DNA from 2 places in the Paenarthrobacter sp. NPDC092416 genome. Region 1 is predicted to be linked to the other one. Evidence: riboswitches for the same ligand, from Rfam matches in the RefSeq annotation. Region 1 holds a riboswitch; the other holds the start of a gene.
What was found. A riboswitch is a leader RNA that binds a small molecule or an ion and turns the genes downstream of it on or off. The one in region 1 is predicted to bind thiamine pyrophosphate.
Positions count from the first base shown of each region.

Region 1 (3,501 bases):
CAATCCGGTCCACCAGGTCCTTCCACACGGACACCCGGTGCTCGACAACCACCAAAGTAGCGCCGGTCTTGTCGAGGCAGCGGCGCACTGCGTCGCGGACCTCAAGGACCCCGACGGGATCCAGGTTGGCCGTCGGTTCGTCCAGGAGGATCAGTCCCGGTCGCATCGCCAGGATGCCCGCAAGGGCAAGCCGCTGTTTTTGCCCACCGGAGAGGGCTGCCGTCGGGTGGTCCAACGCCAAACCGCCGCCTGCCGTGGTGCGCAACCCAACGTCGTCGAGCGCTTCATGCACGCGCGCCCAGATCTCATCCCGGGGCACGGCGAGGTTCTCGGCGCCGAAGGCGACGTCGTCACCCACCCGTGAGAGGACAACCTGGGTCTCCGGGTCCTGCTGCATCAGACCGGCGCGGCCTCGCTGCTCGCGGGGAGCTACGCCGTCGATCAGGAGGGAACCGGTCTCGTCGGAGTCGTCTTCCTCGTCGCCCAGCACGCCGGCCAGGGCATGCAGAAGGGTGGACTTGCCGGCGCCCGAAGGACCCAGCAACAACACCCGCTCACCAGGCTCAATCCGGAGATCGAGGCCCTGGATAGCGTGCGTGGAACGGCCGGCATGCCGCCAACCCCAGCCTTCGGCGGAGATGGCGGCAGGCCGTACCCGGTTGCCGTTACGCGTGGCCGACATCAGTTGAAGACGGGCTCCGAAGCGGCCTTGCGCGATGCAAATGCGCTGAGCACACCCGTCTTGGACAGGCCACGCGTGGCAACCCAGGACAGCGCGCCTGCGATGATCGCGCCGGACAGGGTGCAGAAAGCGATGTAGGCGAGCTTGTCCACAGCTTCGTAGGCGATGTTCCAGCCCCACGGCATGAAGGAGTCGTTGAGGCCGCAGAACAGGCCCGCGCCTGCGCCTGCGAGGAGCGCGGTGGGCAGGTTGAACTTCTTGTACCGGAACGCTGCGAAGACGAGTTCCGCGCCCAGGCCTTGGAGAAGACCAGAGATGAGCACGGTGGTCCCGTACTGGGAACCCATGATCAGTTCACCGGTTGCGGCGACGGCCTCACAGAACAGGGCTGCACCCGGTTTGCGGATAATGAGCATGCCCAGGACGGCCGGGATCATCCAGCCACCGGCGATCAGGCCGGTCAGGGGAGGATACGTTGCGTTCATGGGAATGGATACGATTGCGGCGCCCTGGGACCATGCCCAGAAGATCACGCCGCCGGCGATGGCAATCAGCGCTGCCACCACGATGTCTACAACACGCCAGTTATAACTGGTCTTCTTCACGTTTGCCGTGGTCATTTCTGCCTCCTGAGGTACAGGAGGGGAAAGTGCTACCCGGATTCTCCAGCCGGCCTGCGCCGCCCGGATCCGGACACTCTGAGAAGCTCGACTCCCTTGCGCCGGTACTAACCGGATCAGGTTCGAGGGTCTGCGGCTGTCCGCACTCTCAGCGCCCTCGCGGTGTCCTGCATCGCTGCAGAGCCCGACGGCGGCGCTCCCCTGTCGTTATCAAATCTGCCCTTGTGGGCGTGGTTCAGTTTACACCTGCGACTGTTTTGGCGCTTCTGTCCAGTCACAAACCGGTTGGCTCCACGGTGCATCCGTTGGTGGCGCACGTTGCGAGGCCCGCTCTGCGCCCCATCCTCCCGCAATAGCGCGCACACCAGGCCCCACAACAAGACCTGCGAGAATGATCCAGCAGACTCGACGCGGCAAAGGGGCACTTTCATGACGGACCTTCCTCCAACGAACCTCCCCGGCTCGCCCGACTCCGCGCCACCGGCACGGTTGGCTGCAAGCGTCATCCTTCTCCGCGATGCGCCGGGCGGGCTTGAAGCCTTTGTCCAGCACAGGGTCACCACCATGGATTTCGCGGCAGGAATGGTGGTCTTCCCGGGTGGGCGCGTTGACCCGAGCGACAGCGAGGGGTGGGACTACCCCACAGATCTGCTGAACACCCACGCGGCTGATTGGCATCTCAGTTCCATCGCGGCTGATCCCGGAAAGGCCCGCGAGAACGCCGGGACCGTACTGACCGCGGCCCTCCGCGAGGTCCAGGAGGAAGCCGGGCTCAGCCTGACCGGCGACGAGCTTCGTCCATGGGCCAACTGGGTCACTCCGCCGGATATGCCCAAGCGCTTCGATACCTATTTCTTCGTGGCCAAGCCTGCACCCGGAGCCGAGCCCAAGCACCAGACCACCGAGGCGTGGCAGTCCCTGTGGATGCCGGTGCAGCAGATTCTCCATGCCGAGGCTGCCGGCACCTTGGACCTTATGCCGCCCACGTACTTCCTGCTCAACGAAGTCGCCGCGCTGGGAACAGTAGACGCGGTATGGTCGGCCGAGCATGTTGTTGTTCCGGTGTTGCCGCAACCCGGCTCCATGGCAGCGTTCCTGAAAGAGCGGGAAAACCGCCGCTAGTCGCCAACCGTCCCGGGTTGTGAGGCTAGGCTGGGGTGCATGAACCTCTTCTTCAAGTTGCTTGGTGCCGGTGTCAGTGTCGGAGCGGGACTCATCGGCAGCAAACTGGTCAACAAAGGCTGGGAAAAGGCGACGGGCAACAAGCCGCCCAAGGGCAATGACGACATGGAAACAAGCCTGCGTTCAGCGTTGTCCTTCGCACTGATCTCGGCAATCGTGAGCACGCTCATCCAGGTCCTTGCGAGCCGTGGCACCCAGCGCGCAATCGCGCGCTTCGCCAAGTCCCAGGACATCGTCTAAAGCAGGCGGCGCTGTAGCCGGCCCCGCTGGAGCTTGGATGAACGGCCGCCCTCAGCGGTCGGCGTCGTGCGTTCCTGCCTCCGACGCTTCGCCGGCAGCCCTCTGCACCACGGCCTCCAACTCATCTGTGGTGAGCAGTTCGCGGTGTCCGTGCTTGGTGCGGTAGGCCGAGCGTCCAACCATGTGCGCAGAAACGGGCGCAGTCAGCAGTTGGAAGATCCATGCCACAACCAGGATGGGCCACACCCACCATGTGCGCATTTGCAGGCCAATCGCCGCGAGCATGAGGAACAACCCCAGGACTTGCGGCTTGGTGGCCGCGTGCATGCGGCTCATGAGGTCCGGGAAACGCAGCAAACCAATTGCGGCCCCGAGGGACATCAAAGCACCCACCACCAGGAACACGGCGGTCACTACGTCAATCACGGCGTCCACGCCTGTGGCATCAGGAGTCATTGCTCTGGTCCCTCCTTTCGGCTACGAAGCGGGCAACGGTCACCGAGCCGATGAATCCGATAACGGCGAGGGCCACCAGCAGCATCAAGTTGTTCAGGTGACGGTTCATGGCCATGTCGATCGCCAGGGCAGCGCCAAGAATGGCGAGCAGGACGTCCGAGGCCAACACCCGGTCCAGCAACGACGGTCCGATGGCGATGCGCACAATGGCTCCGGCCGCAGCCAGTGTAAGGATCACTGCTGTGACCACCAGGACGATTTCCTTCACAGCGCTGCCCTCTCGCTTCCGGTTGCCTGCTCCGATTGGAGTGCCTCGGCTTC
Region 1 covers NZ_JBIVQG010000012.1:88,726-92,226, forward strand. The annotation lists gene ACIQC5_RS19255 (ABC transporter ATP-binding protein) at 1-682, opposite strand, end outside; gene ACIQC5_RS19260 (ECF transporter S component) at 682-1,302, opposite strand; TPP riboswitch at 1,378-1,515, opposite strand; gene ACIQC5_RS19265 (NUDIX hydrolase) at 1,732-2,424, shown strand; gene ACIQC5_RS19270 (DUF4235 domain-containing protein) at 2,464-2,724, shown strand; gene mnhG (monovalent cation/H(+) antiporter subunit G) at 2,776-3,180, opposite strand; gene ACIQC5_RS19280 (monovalent cation/H+ antiporter complex subunit F) at 3,170-3,448, opposite strand; gene ACIQC5_RS19285 (Na+/H+ antiporter subunit E) at 3,445-3,501, opposite strand, start outside.

Region 2 (3,501 bases), on a different contig from region 1:
GGAACCGCTGTACCACGTGCGAAGCCAACTCAGCGATGCCGACTACGAGCGCGAGTATTTCCGCCGTGCATATTCCGTGAAGACCGGGGGACTGGACACCCCGGAAGCGCGGCGGTCTGCGCAACGACTCCGGCTGCAGGCGCCACCTTGGGAGGCGCCCCTGCACATCGTTCCGGGGGTTCCCACCCTGGTTTTGACCGGTGGGTGGGAACCCTTGTATGAGGAAATTGCCCGCTACCTGGAAGAGACCGGTGCCGTCCGCCGCGTCGCAGCGGGAGGGCACCGGCCCCAGGATTCCGTCGACGGAGACCGGGCCATCCGGTCCTTTGTCGCCAACGTCGGCAAGGCAATGTCAGTTCAGGCTTCCTGAGCTGCCGCTGCCCTGGTTTGCGGGAACCTGCAGTTCGGGCAAGTAGACCTTGCCACCTGCCGCCAGGAACTCCTGGCTCTTCTCCCGCATCCCGCTGTACATTTCTGCAATGGCAGCCTGGGACTCCGCCGAGCCATATTCGTCGCGGATGTCCTGGCTGATGCGCATGGAGCAGAACTTCGGTCCGCACATCGAGCAGAAGTGTGCGGTCTTGGCCGGTTCCGCGGGCAGTGTTTCGTCGTGGAAGGCTTCAGCGGTAACAGGGTCCAGGGACAGGGCGAACTGGTCCCGCCAGCGGAACTCGAACCTTGCCTTGGACAGGGCATCGTCGCGTTCGTTGGCTCCGGGGTGTCCCTTGGCGAGGTCGGCGGCGTGTGCGGCGATCTTGTACGTGATCACGCCGGTCTTGACGTCGTCTTTGTTGGGCAGCCCCAGGTGTTCCTTCGGCGTGACGTAGCAGAGCATGGCCGTGCCGTAACGGGCGATTTCGGTGGCGCCAATGGCCGAGGTGATGTGGTCGTAGCCGGGGGCCACATCGGTGACCAGCGGGCCCAGTGTGTAGAAAGGGGCTCCCTTGCAGAGTTCCTGCTGCCGTTCGACGTTCTCGCGGACCAAATGGAACGGCACGTGGCCGGGACCTTCCACCATGACCTGGACGTCAAACTCCCACGCCCTTTGGGTCAGTTCGGCGAGCGTGTCCAGCTCGGCGAACTGAGCCGCGTCATTGGCATCTGCTGTGGCGCCGGGACGCAAGCCGTCTCCGAGAGAGAACGCGACGTCGTACTTGGCGAAGATTTCGCACAGTTCGTCGAAGTGCGTGTACAAGAAGTTTTCCTGATGGTGTGCCAGGCACCAGCCTGCCATGATCGATCCGCCGCGGGACACGATGCCCGTGACACGGTTGGCCGTCAAGGGCACATACCGCAGCAGCACACCGGCGTGGATGGTCATGTAGTCCACGCCCTGCTCGCATTGCTCGATCACGGTGTCGCGGAAGATTTCCCACGTGAGCTTGTTGGCTTCGCCGTTGACCTTTTCCAAGGCCTGGTAGATGGGCACTGTTCCGATGGGAACGGGGGCGTTGCGGATGATCCATTCGCGCGTGGTGTGAATGTCATCGCCGGTGGACAGGTCCATGACCGTGTCCGCGCCCCACTGTGTTGCCCACTGGAGTTTGTCGACTTCCTCCGCAATGGAGCTCGTGACGGCCGAGTTGCCGATGTTGGCGTTGATCTTCACGAGGAACGCCTTGCCGATGATCATCGGCTCGGATTCCGGGTGGTTGATGTTGTTGGGGATAATGGCCCGGCCGGCGGCGACTTCGCTGCGGACCAGCTCCACGTCGCAGTTCTCCCTCAGTGCGACAAACTGCATTTCCGGCGTCACGATGCCCTGCTTGGCGTAGTGCATTTGGGTGACGGTCTTACCTTCGACGGCGCGGCGGGGCACTGGCTGGGCGCCCTTCCACTCGGCGGACGCTGCTCCGCGGCGCACGGCCGACTTGCCGTCGTCGAGCAGGTTCCTTTCGCGCCCTGAGTACGCCTCGGTGTCGCCGCGGCCTTCGATCCAGGCGGCGCGGAACGGTTCGAGACCCACTACCGGGTCGCTGCCCGGCCCGGCAGTTCGGTACACCTGCAGGGGTGCGTTCGCTTCACCGTTGGGGGAGGGTTCCAAAGCAATCTCCGTGACGGGGACGCGGATGCCGTTCGAGGGGTCCTCCAGCCAAGCCAGCGAATGGGATTTCAGCGACTGCGTGACGGTTTCCGCCGCATTTTGGCCGGTGCTGGACTGTTCTTGGGCAGGGCTGTGCTGTGTTTCTGTGGTGCTCAAAGGATTACTCACTTCCTTCGCCGGCATTACCCGGACAGGTTCAACGGTCGCAGACTGCGTCAGTCCGATCTCAGCCCCTGCAGGGGCCCCCGTGTGGTCGTAGATGAAGCTACCACAGCCGGCACGCTGGTCCCCAGTCATATCCGATCATGTCCATTCCGCAGGCATGGTGCGGGCTAGGCTTTTTCCATGGCTCACATCATCGAATTCAGCGGCACTGTGCTGGTGGCGGCAGATGCGGAACGCCAGGGGCTCTGGTCCGTGGACGGTGTCCTGACGTTCCAGCGCCCTCTGGCGTCCCCGGATAAAGTGCTGGACGGCTGGGTCCTCCCCGGATTTGTTGACGCCCACTGCCACATTGGACTCGGGGCAGGCGGTGCTGTGGACGAAGCGACGACGCTCGCCCAGGCCGAGGCCGATCGCGACGCCGGAACGCTGCTGATTCGCGACGCAGGCTCGCCCACCGACACTCGCTGGGTCCAACAACGCCACGACCTCCCCCGGCTTATCAGGGCAGGCCGCCACATCGCCCGAAGCCGACGCTATCTTCGCGGCTTGGGGCATGAGATTGAGCCGGGTGACTTGGTCGAAACCGTCCGGAAGGAGGCCCGTGACGGTGATGGTTGGGTGAAGCTGGTCGGCGACTGGATTGACCGTGACGCCGGTGACCTCGCAGCGTCCTTTCCCGCGGACGTCGTCCGGGATGCCATCGCGGCCGCCCACGACGAAGGGGCCAGGGTGACGGCCCATTGTTTTGCCGAAGACACCATCGAGGACATGCTCGACGCTGGGATTGACTGCATTGAACATGCCACTGGCCTCTTGCCCCGGCACATACCCCGTCTCGTTGAGCAGTCCGTCCCGATTGTTCCGACGTTGGTTAACATCGCGACTTTTCCGGATATCGCCGCCCAAGCTGCGCCCAAGTTCCCCGACTACGCGGACCATATGACACGCCTTTGGCAGCGTCGCCGCGAAAGGGTGTTGGAGGCGTTTGAAGCCGGGGTGGCCATCTACGCGGGAACGGATGCCGGCAGCGTCATCCGGCACGGCCGGATAGCGGACGAGATGCGGGAACTGCACGACGCCGGCCTGCCGCCGGCCGCTGTCCTCGACGCCGCCTGCTGGCGGGCCCGAAAGTGGCTGGGAGCCGAAGGAATCAGCGAAGGTGCCAGTGCCGACGTCGTCGTTTGCCACGAGGATCCGCGTCGACAGATCGGGACCGTCGCGGACCTCAAGCACATTGTCTTGCGGGGAGAAGTCGTCCGCTAGGAATAAATTGAAGCTTCAAGTAATTTACT
Region 2 covers NZ_JBIVQG010000016.1:17,791-21,291, reverse strand. The annotation lists gene ACIQC5_RS21380 (alpha/beta fold hydrolase) at 1-370, shown strand, start outside; gene thiC (phosphomethylpyrimidine synthase ThiC) at 353-2,200, opposite strand; TPP riboswitch at 2,196-2,303, opposite strand; gene ACIQC5_RS21370 (amidohydrolase family protein) at 2,390-3,472, shown strand.
Region 2: it holds a riboswitch for thiamine pyrophosphate, as region 1 does, so the genes downstream of both, thiC (phosphomethylpyrimidine synthase ThiC) here and ACIQC5_RS19260 (ECF transporter S component) in region 1, are expected to answer to the same signal.